Regions from separate parts of the Virgibacillus byunsanensis genome, predicted to be linked through region 1. Evidence: predicted binding sites of a transcription regulator. Region 1 holds the regulator's gene; the other holds the start of a gene.
What was found. The regulator CtsR, encoded in region 1, represses protease genes until heat stress. The targets are predictions, from matches to a motif close to ATGGTCAATAAAGGTCAAACA.

Region 1 (8,403 bases):
AATTTAAAATCAGGCTTCAATCGCGTTTGCAAATTCACTATCTGTATTTTGGAAGGCTTACAATTCGGCAATCACCTGATTTTGACTGGCTTCTTCAAAGTGAAATTCGAATAATAACACTTATGCCTTAGTTGCACTTATGCAGAATAGCAAAGTTTTCTTTTCTATTCTGCCTAGAAAACGCAGGCGCACTACCCGGGGAATTCGGACATGCGCTGTTCCCACAGGACTAGGAAGGCTACGAAAGCAACACATTGCACGAGGAAAATGCGTATGCACTTTCTAGGAGTCAACTCCTACAGCGAAAATCAACCATCATCTCAAGTTACGCCGAAATTTATATCAACTATAAAGATGAAAAAGCAACAATGCGTGCATAAAACAGCCTTTGGTACTAATCATTCTATAGTATGCTGTAATATCCCTTTATAAGGCTAAAAAAGTTTCTTAAATTTTCTCACTATATATTTATTGTAATTTCATATAAAATAAAAGGATATATATAAATTAGATGGGGAGGGAGAAGGATGAGTGAATTGGTTGATCAAATTCTTGGTGAACACTTTCTTATAATAATGGTACGTGTGTTAATAGCGTTACTATTATCTGGCTTAATTGGTTTTGAACGAGAGTTAAAGAACCACTCTGCTGGTTTTCGTACACATATATTAGTTGGTGTTGGAGCATGTTTAATGATGCTACTTTCGTTATATGGATTTGAGGCATTCATAGATAAATATGATCACGTTCGTTTTGATCCTGCAAGAATTCCTTCTTACGTTATAAGTGGTATTGGCTTTTTAGGAGCTGGAACAATTATCGTAAACGGAATGACAATTCGCGGTTTAACCACAGCAGCATCTATCTGGACAGTTGCTGGTTTAGGCCTTGTTGTCGGAGCAGGGATGTATGCTCCTGCAGTATTTACCACCTTTATCATATTGCTTAGCTTAGTGTTTCTAAACAACTTTGAAAAAATATTTACAAAGGGTCGTTCTTCACATTTAATTGAGATTATCGCGTTGCCTGGATTACAAGTAAATAAAATTGTCTCTGTTTTTGAGATGTTCGATTTAAATATTAAACAAGTTGAAATTGAAAAGGAAGAAGATAATCTAAGAAACATATTTATAAAAATTGACCATGACCCCTCGCTCGATCGAATCCGATTATTTGAGGAATTATCAAATATTAATCAAATTAAAAACGTAATTGAGAAAAAATAATTACATCTCCCCAGAAAACCTTACACGATTATCACACTGTAAGGTTTTTGGGTTACTGCTTTTTTGAGTGTTTTGTTTTTATAAGCTTTGTCTACAATAGGTAAAGACTATTAGTTGCATCTCACTTATTTTTGCGTATAATTAAAAATATAGTCAAAGATAGTCAAAGTCAAAAGCATATTATAAATAGTTGGTTAGCTCATAAAGGTAAAAAGGAGGTGGGCTCGTGGGTAATGTGTCAGATGTTATTGAACAGTATTTAAAAAAGGTTTTGCAAACAGCTGGTCACAATGTAATAGAAATTAAACGAAGTGAAATCGCGGATCAATTTCACTGTGTACCATCGCAAATTAATTACGTGATTAATACACGCTTTACTGTGGAAAAAGGATATATAGTAGAGAGTAAACGTGGTGGTGGAGGATATATTCGGATTATTCGTATTATGTATCAGGAGAAAGCAGAACTAATTGATGAAATTATTGAAATGATAAATCCAAAAATTACCCAACAGGCCGCTGTTGATGTTTTAGAGAGGCTTCTTGAAGAAGAGCTGATTACTGAACGTGAAGCGAAGCTCATAGTAAGTGCAATAGGCAGGGAAACGTTAGCTTTTCAGTTACCTCTACGGGATGAAGTTCGTGCACGGATATTAACATCTATGTTAACTACATTGAAATATTTAAATAAGTAAAAAAGGGGGAAGTCGTTATGGAATGCCAAGAATGCCAAAAGCGGCCTGCCACACTTCACTTTACACAAGTTATTAATGGGAATAAAACAGAAGTACACGTCTGTGAAGTATGCGCAAAGGAAAAAGGGTATATGACATATCCTGAAGAAGGGTATTCACTTCACAACTTGTTATCTGGTTTGTTTAATTTTGATTCATCATCCATAGGGGCGAATAGTAATCCAACATTTAAGCAGACGAAAGAATTACAATGTCCGCAGTGTGAAATGACCTTATCTGAATTTAAACGGGTTGGAAAATTTGGATGTGCAGAATGTTATCATGCATTCTCAGAGAGACTGGACCCCATTTTTCGCCGAGTCCATAGTGGGAATACAAAACATCATGGGAAAATTCCAAAGCGAAAAGGCGGTAATTTACATGCCAAAAAGCAATTGGAATCATATAAAAAAGAGTTACAAACGTTAATTGAAAAAGAAGATTTTGAGGACGCTGCAAAAGTTCGTGACAAAATTAGGGGCTTAGAAACAGAAATGCGAAAAGGTGGTGATGATTCATGACGCTACAGCATTTTATGAATGAGGCAATTAGTCCTTGGATGCGGGAAGAAGGCCCGGATAGTGATATTGTTTTAAGTAGTAGAATCCGTTTAGCTCGAAACTTTTCGCAAGTGTCATTCCCGATACTAGCTAATCAAGAAGATTTGGAAGAGATTCATCAGTTTTTTCAAAAAGAATATAACGATAAGTCTTTTCAGGATAATAAAAGTTTTGGGTTTGTGGCTATTCGTGATTTGACCCCAATCGAGAAACGGGTGTTAGTGGAAAAACATTTAATTAGTCCTCATCTGGCGGATCAAGCGCAGGCTGCAGCAGCACTTATTTCTGAGAATGAAAAGATATCTGTCATGATAAATGAAGAAGATCATATTCGAATTCAGCTTTATTTTCCTGGGTTTCAATTAAATAAAGCACTAAAAAAGTCATTTGAATTTGATGATTTTTTAGAGGAAAAAGTTAATTACGCATTTGATGAGACGAGAGGATATTTAACTAGCTGCCCAACTAACGTAGGTACCGGAATGCGTGCGTCGGTAATGATGCATTTACCGGCATTGGTGCTGACCCAACAAATTAATCGAATGATTCCCGCTATAAATCAACTAGGGCTTGTGGTACGTGGTATATATGGTGAGGGTAGTGAGGCAGTAGGTAATATTTTTCAAATATCAAATCAAATCACACTTGGAAGATCAGAACAGGATATTGTTGAGGATTTGCAAAGTGTTGTCCAACAATTAATAGAACATGAAAGAAATGCAAGAAATAGATTAGTGGAACAATCTAACACGAGGTTGGAAGATCGGATCTATCGTTCGTATGGTATTCTTGAGTACAGTCGAATTATCGAGTCAAAAGAAGCTGCAAAATGTCTCTCAGATGTACGGCTTGGGATCGATTTGGGTATTATAGAAAATGTACAACGAAATATACTTAATGAATTAATGGTTCTTACACAGCCTGGATTCTTGCAGCAATATGCAAAGAAAACATTAACTGCAAATGAACGAGATATACTTCGCGCCTCACTAATTCGTGAACGTATATTATTAGAGAAATAAGTAGGAGGAAAGTTATATGATGTTTGGACGTTTTACAGAAAGAGCTCAAAAGGTATTAGCCTTATCACAAGAGGAGGCAGTACGTCTGGGTCATAACAATATTGGCACAGAACATATTCTTTTAGGACTTGTTCGCGAAGGTGATGGTATAGCTGCAAAGGCTTTACAGTCCTTAGGCCTGGAAGTGTCAAAAATACAAGAAGAAGTAGAGAAGTTAATCGGTGTTGGTAAACAGCCAATGCAAACGATTCATTATACACCACGCGCGAAAAAGGTTGTGGAGTTATCACAGGATGAGGCAAGAAAGCTTGGACATTCATACGTAGGTACTGAACACATTCTTTTAGGTTTAATCCGTGAAGGTGAAGGTGTTGCGGCTCGCGTATTAAATAATCTCGGCGTAAGCCTAAATAAAGCCAGACAACAAGTATTGCAGTTGTTAGGCAGTAACGAATCTCAAGCAGGTCGTCAAGGCAGAGGTCAGGCATCCAGTAGTGCTAATACTCCAACGTTAGACTCACTCGCTAGAGATTTAACGGTAATTGCAAAAGAGGGAAATATTGACCCTGTTATTGGCCGCAGTAAAGAAATTGAACGGGTAATTCAGGTGTTAAGTAGACGTACGAAAAACAATCCGGTTTTAATCGGTGAACCAGGGGTTGGTAAAACAGCCGTTGCTGAAGGATTAGCACAACAGATTATAGACAATGAAATTCCCGAAACTCTTCGTGATAAGCGTGTTATGACACTTGATATGGGTACTGTTGTTGCGGGAACGAAGTATCGTGGTGAATTTGAGGATCGTTTAAAAAAGGTTATGGAAGAAATACGTCAAGCAGGTAATATTATCTTGTTTATTGATGAATTGCACACGCTAATTGGAGCAGGCGGTGCTGAAGGTGCTATTGACGCATCAAATATTTTAAAACCATCACTAGCTCGTGGAGAATTGCAGTGTATTGGTGCAACAACGATGGATGAATATCGTAAATATATTGAAAAAGATGCAGCATTAGAACGAAGATTTCAGCCAATACAAGTCGATGAACCAACACTTGAAGAAACAATTAAAATTTTAGGTGGCTTACGTGATCGTTACGAGGCACATCACCGTGTGACAATTACAGATGAAGCAATTGAAGCAGCAGCTAACTTGTCTAGCCGGTACATTACTGATCGGTTTTTACCTGATAAAGCAATTGATCTTATTGATGAAGCTGGGTCTAAGGTTCGCTTGCAATCCTACACTATTCCGCCAAATCTAAAGGAATTAGAACAGAAATTAGAAGAAGTGCGTAAAGAAAAGGATGCAGCTGTACAAAGTCAGGCATTTGAAAAAGCAGCCTCATTACGTGATTCGGAACAAAGGTTACGTGAAGAATTAGAGGAAACAAAAACTAAATGGAAAGAAAAACAAGGGCAAGAGGATTCAGAAGTAACAGTTGAAGATATTGCCGATGTTGTTTCCATATGGACTGGTGTACCAGTTTCTAGATTAACTAAGGACGAAAGTGAACGTTTATTAAATATGGAAGACACGTTGCACAAACGCGTTATAGGTCAGGAAGAATCGGTTAATGCTGTCTCAAAAGCAATACGCAGAGCTCGTGCTGGATTAAAGGACCCTAAACGTCCAATTGGCTCCTTTATTTTCTTAGGACCTACAGGGGTAGGTAAAACGGAGCTTGCGCGTGCATTAGCTGAAACGATGTTTGCCGATGAAGAGGCAATGATTCGTATTGACATGTCTGAGTACATGGAAAAACATTCAACTTCACGTTTAGTAGGTTCTCCTCCAGGTTATGTAGGGTATGAAGAGGGTGGACAGCTTACAGAAAAGGTTCGTAGAAAACCTTACTCTGTTGTATTACTAGATGAAGTGGAAAAGGCTCATCCAGAAGTGTTTAACATTCTTCTGCAAGTACTTGAGGATGGTCGCTTAACGGATTCAAAAGGTCGTGTTATCGATTTTCGTAACACCGTTCTAATTATGACTTCCAACGTGGGGGCAAATGAGTTAAAACGTAACAAATATGTTGGCTTCAGCCTTGGTGAAGAAGGTCAAGAATATAAAGATATGAAGAAAAAAGTTACTGATGAAATGAAAAAAGCATTTCGCCCTGAGTTTTTAAATCGTATTGACGAAATGATTGTCTTCCATTCATTAGAGAGAAAGCATATGAAAGATATAGTGACGTTAATGGTCGAGCAATTGAAAACTCGTTTGAAAGAACAAGATATCGTTTTCTCTTTAACAGATAAAGCTATTGAAAAAATTGCCAATGAAGGATTTGATCCGGAGTATGGAGCAAGACCACTCCGCAGGTCAATACAGAAGAATATTGAAGATTTATTATCAGAGGAATTACTGAAGGAAACAATTGCAAAAGGTCAAAAAGTAAAAATCGGGTTAAATAACAAAGGTGAATATGTTATTTTGCCCTAAAAGTGAACTTTAGAATAAATAGTTAAAAAAGCTAGAAGGAATCAACCTTCTAGTTTTTTTCCTACTATGCACATTTTAAACGAGTGATAAAATATGAGTAGCTGTGGTTTTCAATACTGATTGTGGCAGAATTATAGTATAAATATTAATAAATTGATAAAAAGATGTAACGTTTACGTTATGTTAATCGTATTAATTTACAGATAGGATAGATATAAGGGGATGTAAGTGGTGGCTAAACGTAAATCGAAGTATGTTTGTCAAGACTGTGGATATGAATCTGCTAAATGGATGGGGAAATGTCCGGGTTGCAATAACTGGAACACATTAGTTGAGGAATTGGAATCATCTACTGTGAAAAGCAGGCATACATTAGGAAGGGACATGAACACAGTTAGTAAGCCTGAAAGAATAACAGAGATTGAATCACAAGAAGAACCGCGTGTTACAACCTCGATGGAAGAATTTAATCGGGTGCTTGGTGGTGGGATTGTACCAGGCTCATTAGTACTTATAGGTGGAGACCCCGGGATAGGTAAATCAACACTGTTACTTCAGATATCATCTCAACTAGCAGAAAAACAGTTACCAGTGCTATATATTTCTGGTGAGGAGTCTACTAGACAGACAAAACTACGAGCAGAACGACTAGGTGTTAAAGCAGATTTATTATACGTATTAGCAGAAACGAATTTGTATGATATTGGAAATCAAATCGAAAAATTAAAACCATCCTTTGTGGTCATTGATTCGATACAAACCATTTTCAGAGAAGAAGTCACTAGTGCACCAGGTAGTGTATCGCAGGTTCGTGAATGTACAAGTGAACTAATGAAAATAGCTAAAACAAAAGGTATTCCCATTTTTATTGTCGGGCACGTAACGAAGGAAGGTGCCATTGCAGGGCCACGATTGCTTGAGCATATGGTTGATGCAGTCCTTTATTTCGAGGGAGAAAGACATCATACATTCCGTATTTTGCGTGGCGTAAAAAATCGTTTTGGAAGTACAAATGAAATGGGTATATTTGAAATGAAAGAAGAAGGTTTACGTGAAGTGTTAAACCCTTCTGAAATATTTTTAGAAGAACGTTCACATGGTGCGGCTGGATCAACGGTTGTAGCATCTATGGAGGGTACAAGACCTGTATTAGTCGAGATTCAAGCATTAATTTCACCGTCAAGCTTTGGTAATCCGCGCCGGATGGCAACAGGGTTTGATAATAATCGTGTGCCATTACTAATGGCAGTGTTAGAAAAACGTGTAGGCTTAATGCTACAAAACCAAGATGCCTATATTAAGGTAGCAGGTGGTGTGAAACTTGATGAGCCCGCCATTGACCTTGCTGTTGCAGTTAGTATTGTATCTAGCTTTCGAGATCAGCCTACTAAACCAGATGATATATTTATTGGGGAGGTGGGGTTAACAGGAGAAGTGAGACGGGTTTCTAGAATAGACCAGCGTGTTCAGGAGGCTGCCAAACTCGGATTTAAGCGCGTTATTTGTCCAAAAAAGAATTTAGATGGATGGATGATACCAGAAAACATTCAAGTTATCGGTGTAAATACAGTTCAAGAAGCATTAGAAGTTGGCGTTTTAAGGTAAATAGAAGAAACTCTAGTAAAATTAGATTGACATTGATATACGGTTATGATAAAATTTTATATTTGCAAATTGACTGATTTTTACAATTGTGCTATTATTTATTTGTTATCATAGAGGTAAATTATTATAAGTTGGATTATTTTATATAAAATTAGGTAATAATAACGGTTAGGAGGTGACGGTGGTGCTGAAAAAAATCGTACATTTATTTTTTGTAATTGCCGGTGGTACCATTGGATATTTATATATACCAGATATTATTAAGTTATTAGATTTTACAGAAGCAAGTTGGGTTGCTTCCCCGTATTTAGGTACATTATTAGGTGCAATTATATTATTTCTTATCACGTATTGGATAACAGATTATATTGTTGGATTTTTACGTTGGGTAGAAGATGCGCTGATCAAAGTACCAGTAGGAGATTTGTTTTTTGGTAGTTTAGGATTAATTGTCGGATTGGTAATTGCCTTTTTGATCAATATTCCGTTAACAGACATACAAATTGAACTTGTTTCGCAAGTTATTCCACTCTTTTTAACTATACTATTAGGTTATCTTGGTTTTCAGGTTGGATTTAGACGACGGGATGAATTCATCAATTTGTTGACGATCAATCGTAAAGAAAAAGAAAAACGTAGAGGTACTGATGTAGATAATGCAGAAACAAACCAGCCAAAAGCAAAAATATTAGACACAAGCGTCATTATTGATGGGCGTGTGGCTGATATATGTCAAACTAGCTTTTTGGAAGGAACGATTGTTATTCCACAATTTGTTTTAGGAGAGTTGCAGCATATCGCTGATTCCTCA
Region 2 (8,403 bases), on a different contig from region 1:
CCGTTTTAACAGAAACAATCTTTTCCTGGCCAGGTGTAGGGCGCTATGTATATTTAGCTGTAATGGGACGCGATTATCCCATAGTACAAAGTACTATTCTGATCATAGCTACCATTTTTGTGTTAGTAAATCTACTAACTGATCTTCTCTATAAATACTTTGATCCTAGAATTCGTTATGACTGAGAATAAGAAAGGATGTGCAGCTTATGTCACTTCAACCAAATCCTATACCTGATCCAAATTCAATACCAAATGAGGAAGTAGAAAAATTAAAATCCAACCGTATGTGGGTTGACTCCTTATTACGAATTATTAAGAGTAAAACATCCATTATCGGCTTGTGTATTATTGTTATTTTACTATTAACAGCAATATTTGCACCACTAATTGCGACACATAGTATAACTGACCAAAATATCGTTAACCGTTATCAGCCCCCATCTGCTGAGCACTTTCTGGGGACGGATGAACTAGGAAGAGATATATTCAGTCGGATTGTTTTTGGTACTAGAATTTCCATCCAAATCGGCGTTATTGCTGTAGGTATTTCTTTAATTATCGGCGTTACGCTGGGTTGCGTGGCAGGTTTCTTTGGACGCTGGATTGACCTAATTATTATGAGATTTATTGATATAATGATGGCCTTTCCTAGTATTTTATTAGCAATAGCATTAGTAGCCGTATTAGGAGGAAGTTTAACGAATGCGATGATAGCGGTAGGAATAGTAGGAATACCACAGTTTGCTAGAATTGTCCGATCAGCCGTTCTGTCAGTAAAGGAGACCGAATACGTTGAAGCAGCCCGCGCAATTGGAGCCAGAAATGGAAGAATTCTAATGCAGCATGTGCTACCAAATTGTTTAGCACCAATAATTGTACAAACTACATTAGGGGTTGGTACAGCTATATTAGATGCAGCCGGGCTTAGTTTCCTTGGACTAGGTGCACAAGCTCCTGCTCCAGAATGGGGTGCCATGTTAAGTGATGGGCGCGCTGCGTTACAAAACGCTCCATGGGTAGTTGGTTTTCCAGGAATAGCTATTTTTCTAGTTGTACTTGGATTTAACTTATTTGGAGACGGATTACGAGATGCATTAGATCCAAGGTTAAAGAAATAGTTACACCATTTAATTTATATAGTAAACTAAAAGGTAAAGCGACGCTTTACCTTTTAATGGTAGTTGGAGGTGCTTTATTTGCTAAAAAAATATACCCCTGTTTTCATTTGCGTATTACTTGGTTTGATCTTTTTATTCTCATCTATAAACTCTTCAACAGCTAAACACATAAACACTTACCCTAACCTCCCAGCACCTATTGGAGAAGAAAGAATTTTAATAACCTCTGCCGGACAAGCTGTTGAAGGTACTATAATTCTCACAATTGCTGAGAATCTTAACCTAGAGGCTGACTATCGCCCACGAGCACTTGGAACAGATTTATATGATTATAAAAGTGTTATAATTGTATTAGGTTATAGTTCCAATGGATTATCACATGTTAATCGCAGTTTTCAAGAGGAATTGATTCGAACAAAAGAAATTGTAGAAGAAGCGAAACTAAACAATTTACCAGTTATTCTTATAAATCTTTCCGGTCCCTTTCGTGAAGAGGAAAGAACGTGGGAGTTATTTACCTATACTGTTGGTTATGCAAATTACTATATCGGATTAAATAATGGATACAATATGAACCGCTATAAAAATGAACTTAAGAAACATCATGTGCCTACTACTCTTGTTAAGCAACTCGATGACCTACATATACCACTTAACTCTGCATTTCGATAGGGGGCACAATTATGAGGGAAAGAAAAAATTTATTTATCGGTATAATTGGCATGCTACTTCTATTTTATGGGGAGTTATTACCGTCTTTTTTTAATGAGTGGTCCATATTCATTATTGAATCCATAAACGAAAGTATACTGTTACTAGATAGTGGACTGTTAATTATTTCTTCATTTGCATATATCGCTAAGTACCTCATTATATTTTCCCTAATCTATCTGGGATCCATGATGATTGCACATTCACTGTCTAAAGATTTAGAACAGTCATCTTTTCCATTATTATTGATCGTAACGGTTATGGCTTCCCTTTTTCTATTTAACCAAATCTATCATGAACACTTTTCATATTTGGGTCATATCGTAACACTAGGTATTGTTGTATTTCTACAAATATATATCCCTAAACAGAAAAACTTTTATATTATATTCTCCATCATTTTGTTTTTAGTAATACTTTCTGTTCAATGGCTTCAATTGATTCCAGTACTTTCTTCACTTGGATTTGGTACGGACGATATAGCAATAAGTCTTAAAATGGCAGATAGTTTTTTTACGGAAAACAATTTGTTTAATACATTAGCAACTATCTTTTTTATTGCTTTCTTTATAATAGCAATTATATTCACATTTTTAATCCATTTAGTTAACAAGCAGGTATACACGCTTAAAAAATACCAAGAACAGGAAGAAGAACTTAAGGAAACACGGATAGCTTTAGTTGAGTCAAAGGTGTATGAGGAAATGACTATGCTGGTTCATGACTTAAAAACCCCCCTTGTGACAGTTGAAGGTTTACTTTCTTTAATAGAGATGAAAATGCAGCTTTCAGAAGATAGACCATTAGCTACTTATTTAAAACGAACGGATAAATCGATCGAAATAATGAAGGATATGATTTCTGAAATTCTCTATGAAAATATTAAACAACCTATTCATATTAAGGAACTGTTAGAATATGTCACAAGTCATTTAAATCTAGATGAACAATTTATTGATCTGGATATTAAAATGGAACCAAACTTACCTCAAATATATGTAAATAAAACTCGATTTTCCCGTGCCATATCCAATATATTAGAAAATGCAGTCACTTCTTTGGCAGGAAAAGAAGGATATATACATATTAATGTCAAAAGAATAGATAGCGATATTTTGTTTCAAATACAGGATAACGGACCAGGAATTAAAAATTCACATTTAAAAAATATTTGGATAGATGGATTTAGCACGAGAAACTCTTCTGGGATTGGGCTTTCTTTTGTAAAACGTGTTGTAGAAAATCATGAAGGAACAGTGACCGTAGATAGTGTTCCAGGTAGCCATACCCAAATGAATATCTTGCTACCAATCCATAAGGTAGGTGAACAAACCAATGAATACATCCATACTAATCGTTGATGATAATGAAGATATTCGATTTACATTAAAAGAAATTTGTGAATATGCTAATTGGAATGTAATACAAGCATCAACTGGAAAAAGAGCAGTGGAACTATTCCATATGCTAAATCCAGATTTAGTCTTGCTGGACTATCATATGCCCGATTGGGATGGAATTAAAACAACAAAAGAAATGAGGAAAGCAAATGCAAGTACTCCCATCATTGTTTTAACGGTCGATGAACGTCAAGAAATTGCTAATAACTTTTTAGATGCTGGTGCTACAGACTTTGCACTAAAGCCAATTAAAGCACCAGACCTAATTTCAAGAATCAAAATAAATTTAAAAATAGCCAAGTTAACAGAAGATAAAGACAGTGCCTTTGTCGAGAAAGGAATAAAACAAGCAACGATGATGTCTATCAAAAACTTTCTCATACAACAAGAGCAACCGACCACCATAAATGAAATTCAACTTGCATTACCAATTGCATACCAAACCGTTCATCGATACTTAAATTACCTTGAAGGAAGAGGTGAAGTTGAAGTTCTTGCACAGTACGGGAAAAAAGGGCGGCCTAAAAATAAATATAAGCTTGTTTAAATTAGTATATAGGTTTATTTTACTTAGATAAGGGAATGATGGAAGAAGAATTTTTATGATTTCTTAAGTATCAGTAAATTTATTGTCAAACGTTTTCGTTTGACCTTAATTGACCTTTTAGTTATCATAAAATTAGATCCAAATTAATTGGATACACGTTAAGGAATAAGGGAGGATTTTCACATGAATTTAATACCTACAGTTATTGAACAAACGAACCGTGGAGAACGCGCATATGATATTTACTCACGTTTATTAAAAGACCGTATTATTATGCTTGGAAGTGCTATAGATGACAATGTATCCAACTCAATCGTAGCACAATTACTGTTCTTGGAAGCAGAAGATCCAGACAAAGATATTTCCATATACATCAACTCACCAGGTGGATCGATTACAGCAGGTATGGCAATCTATGATACCATGCAATTTATTAAATCAGACGTATCAACCATTTGTACTGGTATGGCAGCATCTATGGGTGCATTCTTATTGGCTGCTGGTGAAAAAGGTAAACGATATGCACTACCAAATAGTGAAGTAATGATTCACCAACCATTAGGTGGTACTCAGGGGCAAGCATCTGATATTGAAATTCATGCTAGACGTATTATTGAAATGCGTGAAAAAATCAACAAAATTCTATCTGAGCGTACAGGACAGCCTTTGGAAGTTATTCAACGTGATACAGACCGTGATAATTTCATGACTGCTGAGAAATCAGTTGAATATGGTATGATTGACAAGATTCTTGAGCGTAATACAGATAAAGATAAAAAGTAAGTAACAAAAGCGCAAGCGCCCGTTTAGCGACGTATGGGCTGCGCCCGCGCATCGCGGGTGGGTCGACGTTGCCGCGCAAAGCGGCGAAGTTAGTCGATCTTCCAAATTCGCATGAGATAAAGGAAACACGAAGAGCGGTAGCGATTCGATGTTGACTTATCGTAAGGAGGATCAGGAAGCCCACTAACAGCACGGGCGCTGGCCGATGACGCCACGTCCTGTGGCGTCATCGGCACTAGTACGTCCTGTACGTCGGAGCTGGACGTGGCTTAAGCAGTAAATAAATTATCCACAGGCTCCTAATTTTATAATTTCCTAGACAGTTAAGAAAATCCCCCTCCATCATAGATGGAGGGGGATTTTAAATGAAATTATGTTATAACGTACTAGTTATGAATTCGTAACAAAAGTAGTTAAATGATTTAGTGCTACTTCCTCATCCGAACCATCGGCTATTAATGTGATTTCTTCCCCAGTTGTAATAGCTAAACTCATCAGACCCATAATACTTTTTGCATTTACTCTCTTCCCATCTTTTTCTAGAAACAAATGTGCAGAATAACGATTTGCTTCTTGTACAAACTGAGCAGCCGGCCTTGCTTGTAACCCACTATCAAGTTTGATTGTAACAGATCTTTCAACCAAAGTACTCATCCTCTCCTGTTTTCGTAACCGCTATCATTTTTGAATAATCAACGTAATAGCTAATCTTCATTATATATAGGTAAAATACACATAATCGACAGTACAGCAATACTGTTCTGTCGACTTTTTAACATGTAGAAATATTTTCTATTTTGATTACTTTAAATTATCGATATTATATCATGGAACCTGATTAAATGATATAGAACAGTTTACTTTTTAAGCAACGTTCCATTCTGTCTAACTTTTTCAGCGAATTCATCTATTTTCTTCAGACGATGATTTACACCAGATTTGGAAATCTCGCCACTTGAAACAAGCTCTCCTAATTCCTTTAATGATATATCCTGATGCTGGACACGTAAGATAGCGACTTCTCGTAACTTTTCCGGTAACGCATCCAATCCAACGGTATTTTCAATAAAGTTAATGTTCTCGATCTGTCGGAATGCAGCACCAATCGTTTTGTTAAGATTAGCAGTCTCACAGTTCACTAATCGATTTACCGAATTACGCATATCTCTGACAATACGAACATCTTCAAACTTGAACAATGCATTATATGCTCCGATTATGCTAAGGAACTCTGTAATTTTTTCTGCTTCTTTAATATATGTTATATAGCCATTTTTCCGCTCTAATTTTCGTGCACGAAGTTTAAAGCTATTTAACAATTTACATAAAGCTTCATTGTGTTCTTGATAAAAATTAGATATTTCTAAATGATAGGATGAAGTTTCAGGATTGTTTATCGAACCCCCTGCTAAAAAAGCACCTCTTAGATAGGATCTTTTACAACAATTCTTCTTTAGGTATTTAGTTGAAATGGTCCGAATAAACTTGTACGGTTCCTGTAAGATATCTAAGTCACCTAATAACATTTGAACATCTTCTTTCATACGAACAATGTAAACATTATTTTTCTTAAGCTTCATTTTCTTACGTACAAGTAATTCAACTGGAAATGAATATAGTGACTTAATCAAAGTATAGATGCGACGTGCTATTGCCGCATTTTCCGTTTGCACATCTAATACATATTTTTGTTTAGATAACGAAATAGCACCATTCATTCGAATTAGTGCTGCAAGTTCAGCTTGTGAACAGCATTCGTCTACTTCAACGGTTGTTGATTCTTTTTTTATCTCAGATGCAAATGACATCACACCACCTCCTCATCATTAGAAAATCTAAGTTGCACTTGTCTACTGAAAAATGGTAATTATATTTTATAAGTTATATGATCGAATAGAGTAACTTGGCAATTTTAGATGTATCATGTCGTAACGTTGACTGTGTATGACTAATGATGTCACCTTCAATAATCTGTAAGCCCATCTCGAGTAAACGATCCGTATCATACACGACTGGCTTCGCATTTTCTTCTGCATATACTTCTCTAACTGCCCTTTTTATAGGCTCATTGTGTACAATGATGGAATCCACAGACCCTTCACCAACATGATCAAAAATCGCTTGGACATGATCAGAAGCAGTAAAGCCGGTAGTCTCCCCTTCTTGTGTCATAACGTTACAAACATAAACAACTTTTCCCTTTGCATCTTGTATCGCGGTGTCTATTTGTGGAATAATCATATTCGGTAATATACTTGTATAAAGACTCCCCGGTGCAACCACAACTAAATCGGCATTTTCAATTGCACGAACTGCGTTAGGTAAGGGTTGTACGGGATTAGGCCTAAGAAACACACGCTTAATCTTCTTATTTGCAAGTGGAATTTTAGATTCTCCTGATACAATGGATCCATCTATCATTTTCGCATGTAAAGACATACTTTCATTCGATATTGGGTATATCTTTCCTTTTACATTTAATACTCTTGATATTTCCTTAATACCAGTATAAAAATTACCAGTAATAGAGGTCATAGCTGCTAACAACAAATTACCCATCGAGTGACCTGATAATCCATTACCAATTGTAAATCGATGTTGAAAAAGTTCTAACAACATCGGTTCTGCATCAGATAAAGCAGCTATTACATTTCGAATATCTCCTGGGGCCGGTATGGCCAGTTCGGTTCGTAGCCTACCCGTACTCCCACCGTCATCAGCTACTGTAACAAGCGCTGTTAGTTGGATGGGTAAATCCTTTAATCCGCGGAGCAGCACTGGCATACCAGTACCACCACCAATTACAACAACATTAGGCATCCTAGTCATTGTTAATGACCCTTTCTTTTGTCAATATCTCGATGGCTAATATGCGTAATATATGATGAAGACAGCTTTTTAGCGAAATGTTCTGCAAGCGCCACAGATCGATGCTGTCCACCTGTGCAACCGATCGCAACAACAAGTTGTGACTTCCCTTCTTTTTTATACTGAGGTAGCATGAATTGCAGTAAATCAAGTACTTTTTCATTAAACTTTTGGGTGTCTGACCATTTAAACACATATGAAGATACCTCAGGATTCAGTCCAGTTAAGGGCTGCATATGGGCAACATAATGTGGATTTGGTAAAAACCGTACATCAAAAACTAAATCTGCATCGATTGGTATGCCATATTTAAAGCCAAAAGAAACCATATGAACTGAAAAAATCTCCTGCTTCTCTTCTGTATATGCTTTTAATATTTTTTCTCGTAATTCTTTTGGTTTTAAGTTGGTAGTATCAATAATCCGCTGGGCTCTTCCTCTTAACTCATCAAGAATATTTCGTTCTTGCTGGATACCATTCAGCGGTAGGCCTCCTACAGCTAATGGGTGGGAACGCCTTGTTTCTTTATACCTCGTTACAAGCGCTTCATCTTTCGCATCAAGAAAGAGGATATGTTCATGAAGCCAATCTTCATCACCCAGTATATCCAAAGCTTCAAACAACGAATCGAAAAATTCTCGTCCACGTAAATCCATTACAAGAGCCACTTTTCGAATATTGTTCGTTGCATCTTTCATTAGTTCTAGGAACTTCGGTAGTAACGCGGGAGGTAAATTGTCTACACAATAGTATCCCAAATCTTCAAAGCTCTGAACTGCAACTGTTTTTCCAGCACCAGACATCCCCGTTATAACTACTAATTTTGTTTCTTGTTCATTCGTACCCATTATGTATCCCTCCCTTAAGGTCCAGATGGGTCTTGACGTATATCAAGGAGCTCATAGTCCTCCGTGTAAGCAAACAATGCAAACAACATAGATTCGGATGATAACATATGCTCAAAGATTTTGTGA

Region 2: clpP (ATP-dependent Clp endopeptidase proteolytic subunit ClpP) is a predicted target of CtsR. The motif match lies at 3,875-3,895, and genes of this name have one in related genera.

The regions. Positions count from the first base shown of each region.
Region 1 covers NZ_JBHTKJ010000014.1:7,235-15,637, reverse strand. The annotation lists gene ACFQ3N_RS07235 (MgtC/SapB family protein) at 528-1,226, shown strand; gene ACFQ3N_RS07230 (CtsR family transcriptional regulator) at 1,453-1,920, shown strand; gene ACFQ3N_RS07225 (UvrB/UvrC motif-containing protein) at 1,938-2,480, shown strand; gene ACFQ3N_RS07220 (protein arginine kinase) at 2,477-3,541, shown strand; gene clpC (ATP-dependent protease ATP-binding subunit ClpC) at 3,558-5,987, shown strand; gene radA (DNA repair protein RadA) at 6,219-7,592, shown strand; gene ACFQ3N_RS07205 (PIN/TRAM domain-containing protein) at 7,777-8,403, shown strand, end outside.
Region 2 covers NZ_JBHTKJ010000026.1:48,531-56,933, forward strand. The annotation lists gene ACFQ3N_RS10570 (ABC transporter permease) at 1-185, shown strand, start outside; gene nikC (nickel transporter permease) at 209-1,120, shown strand; gene ACFQ3N_RS10580 (DUF6305 family protein) at 1,199-1,792, shown strand; gene ACFQ3N_RS10585 (sensor histidine kinase) at 1,804-3,192, shown strand; gene ACFQ3N_RS10590 (response regulator) at 3,167-3,778, shown strand; gene clpP (ATP-dependent Clp endopeptidase proteolytic subunit ClpP) at 3,962-4,561, shown strand; gene ACFQ3N_RS10600 (HPr family phosphocarrier protein) at 4,952-5,206, opposite strand; gene whiA (DNA-binding protein WhiA) at 5,419-6,369, opposite strand; gene ACFQ3N_RS10610 (gluconeogenesis factor YvcK family protein) at 6,443-7,390, opposite strand; gene rapZ (RNase adapter RapZ) at 7,393-8,277, opposite strand; gene ACFQ3N_RS10620 (NUDIX hydrolase) at 8,292-8,403, opposite strand, start outside.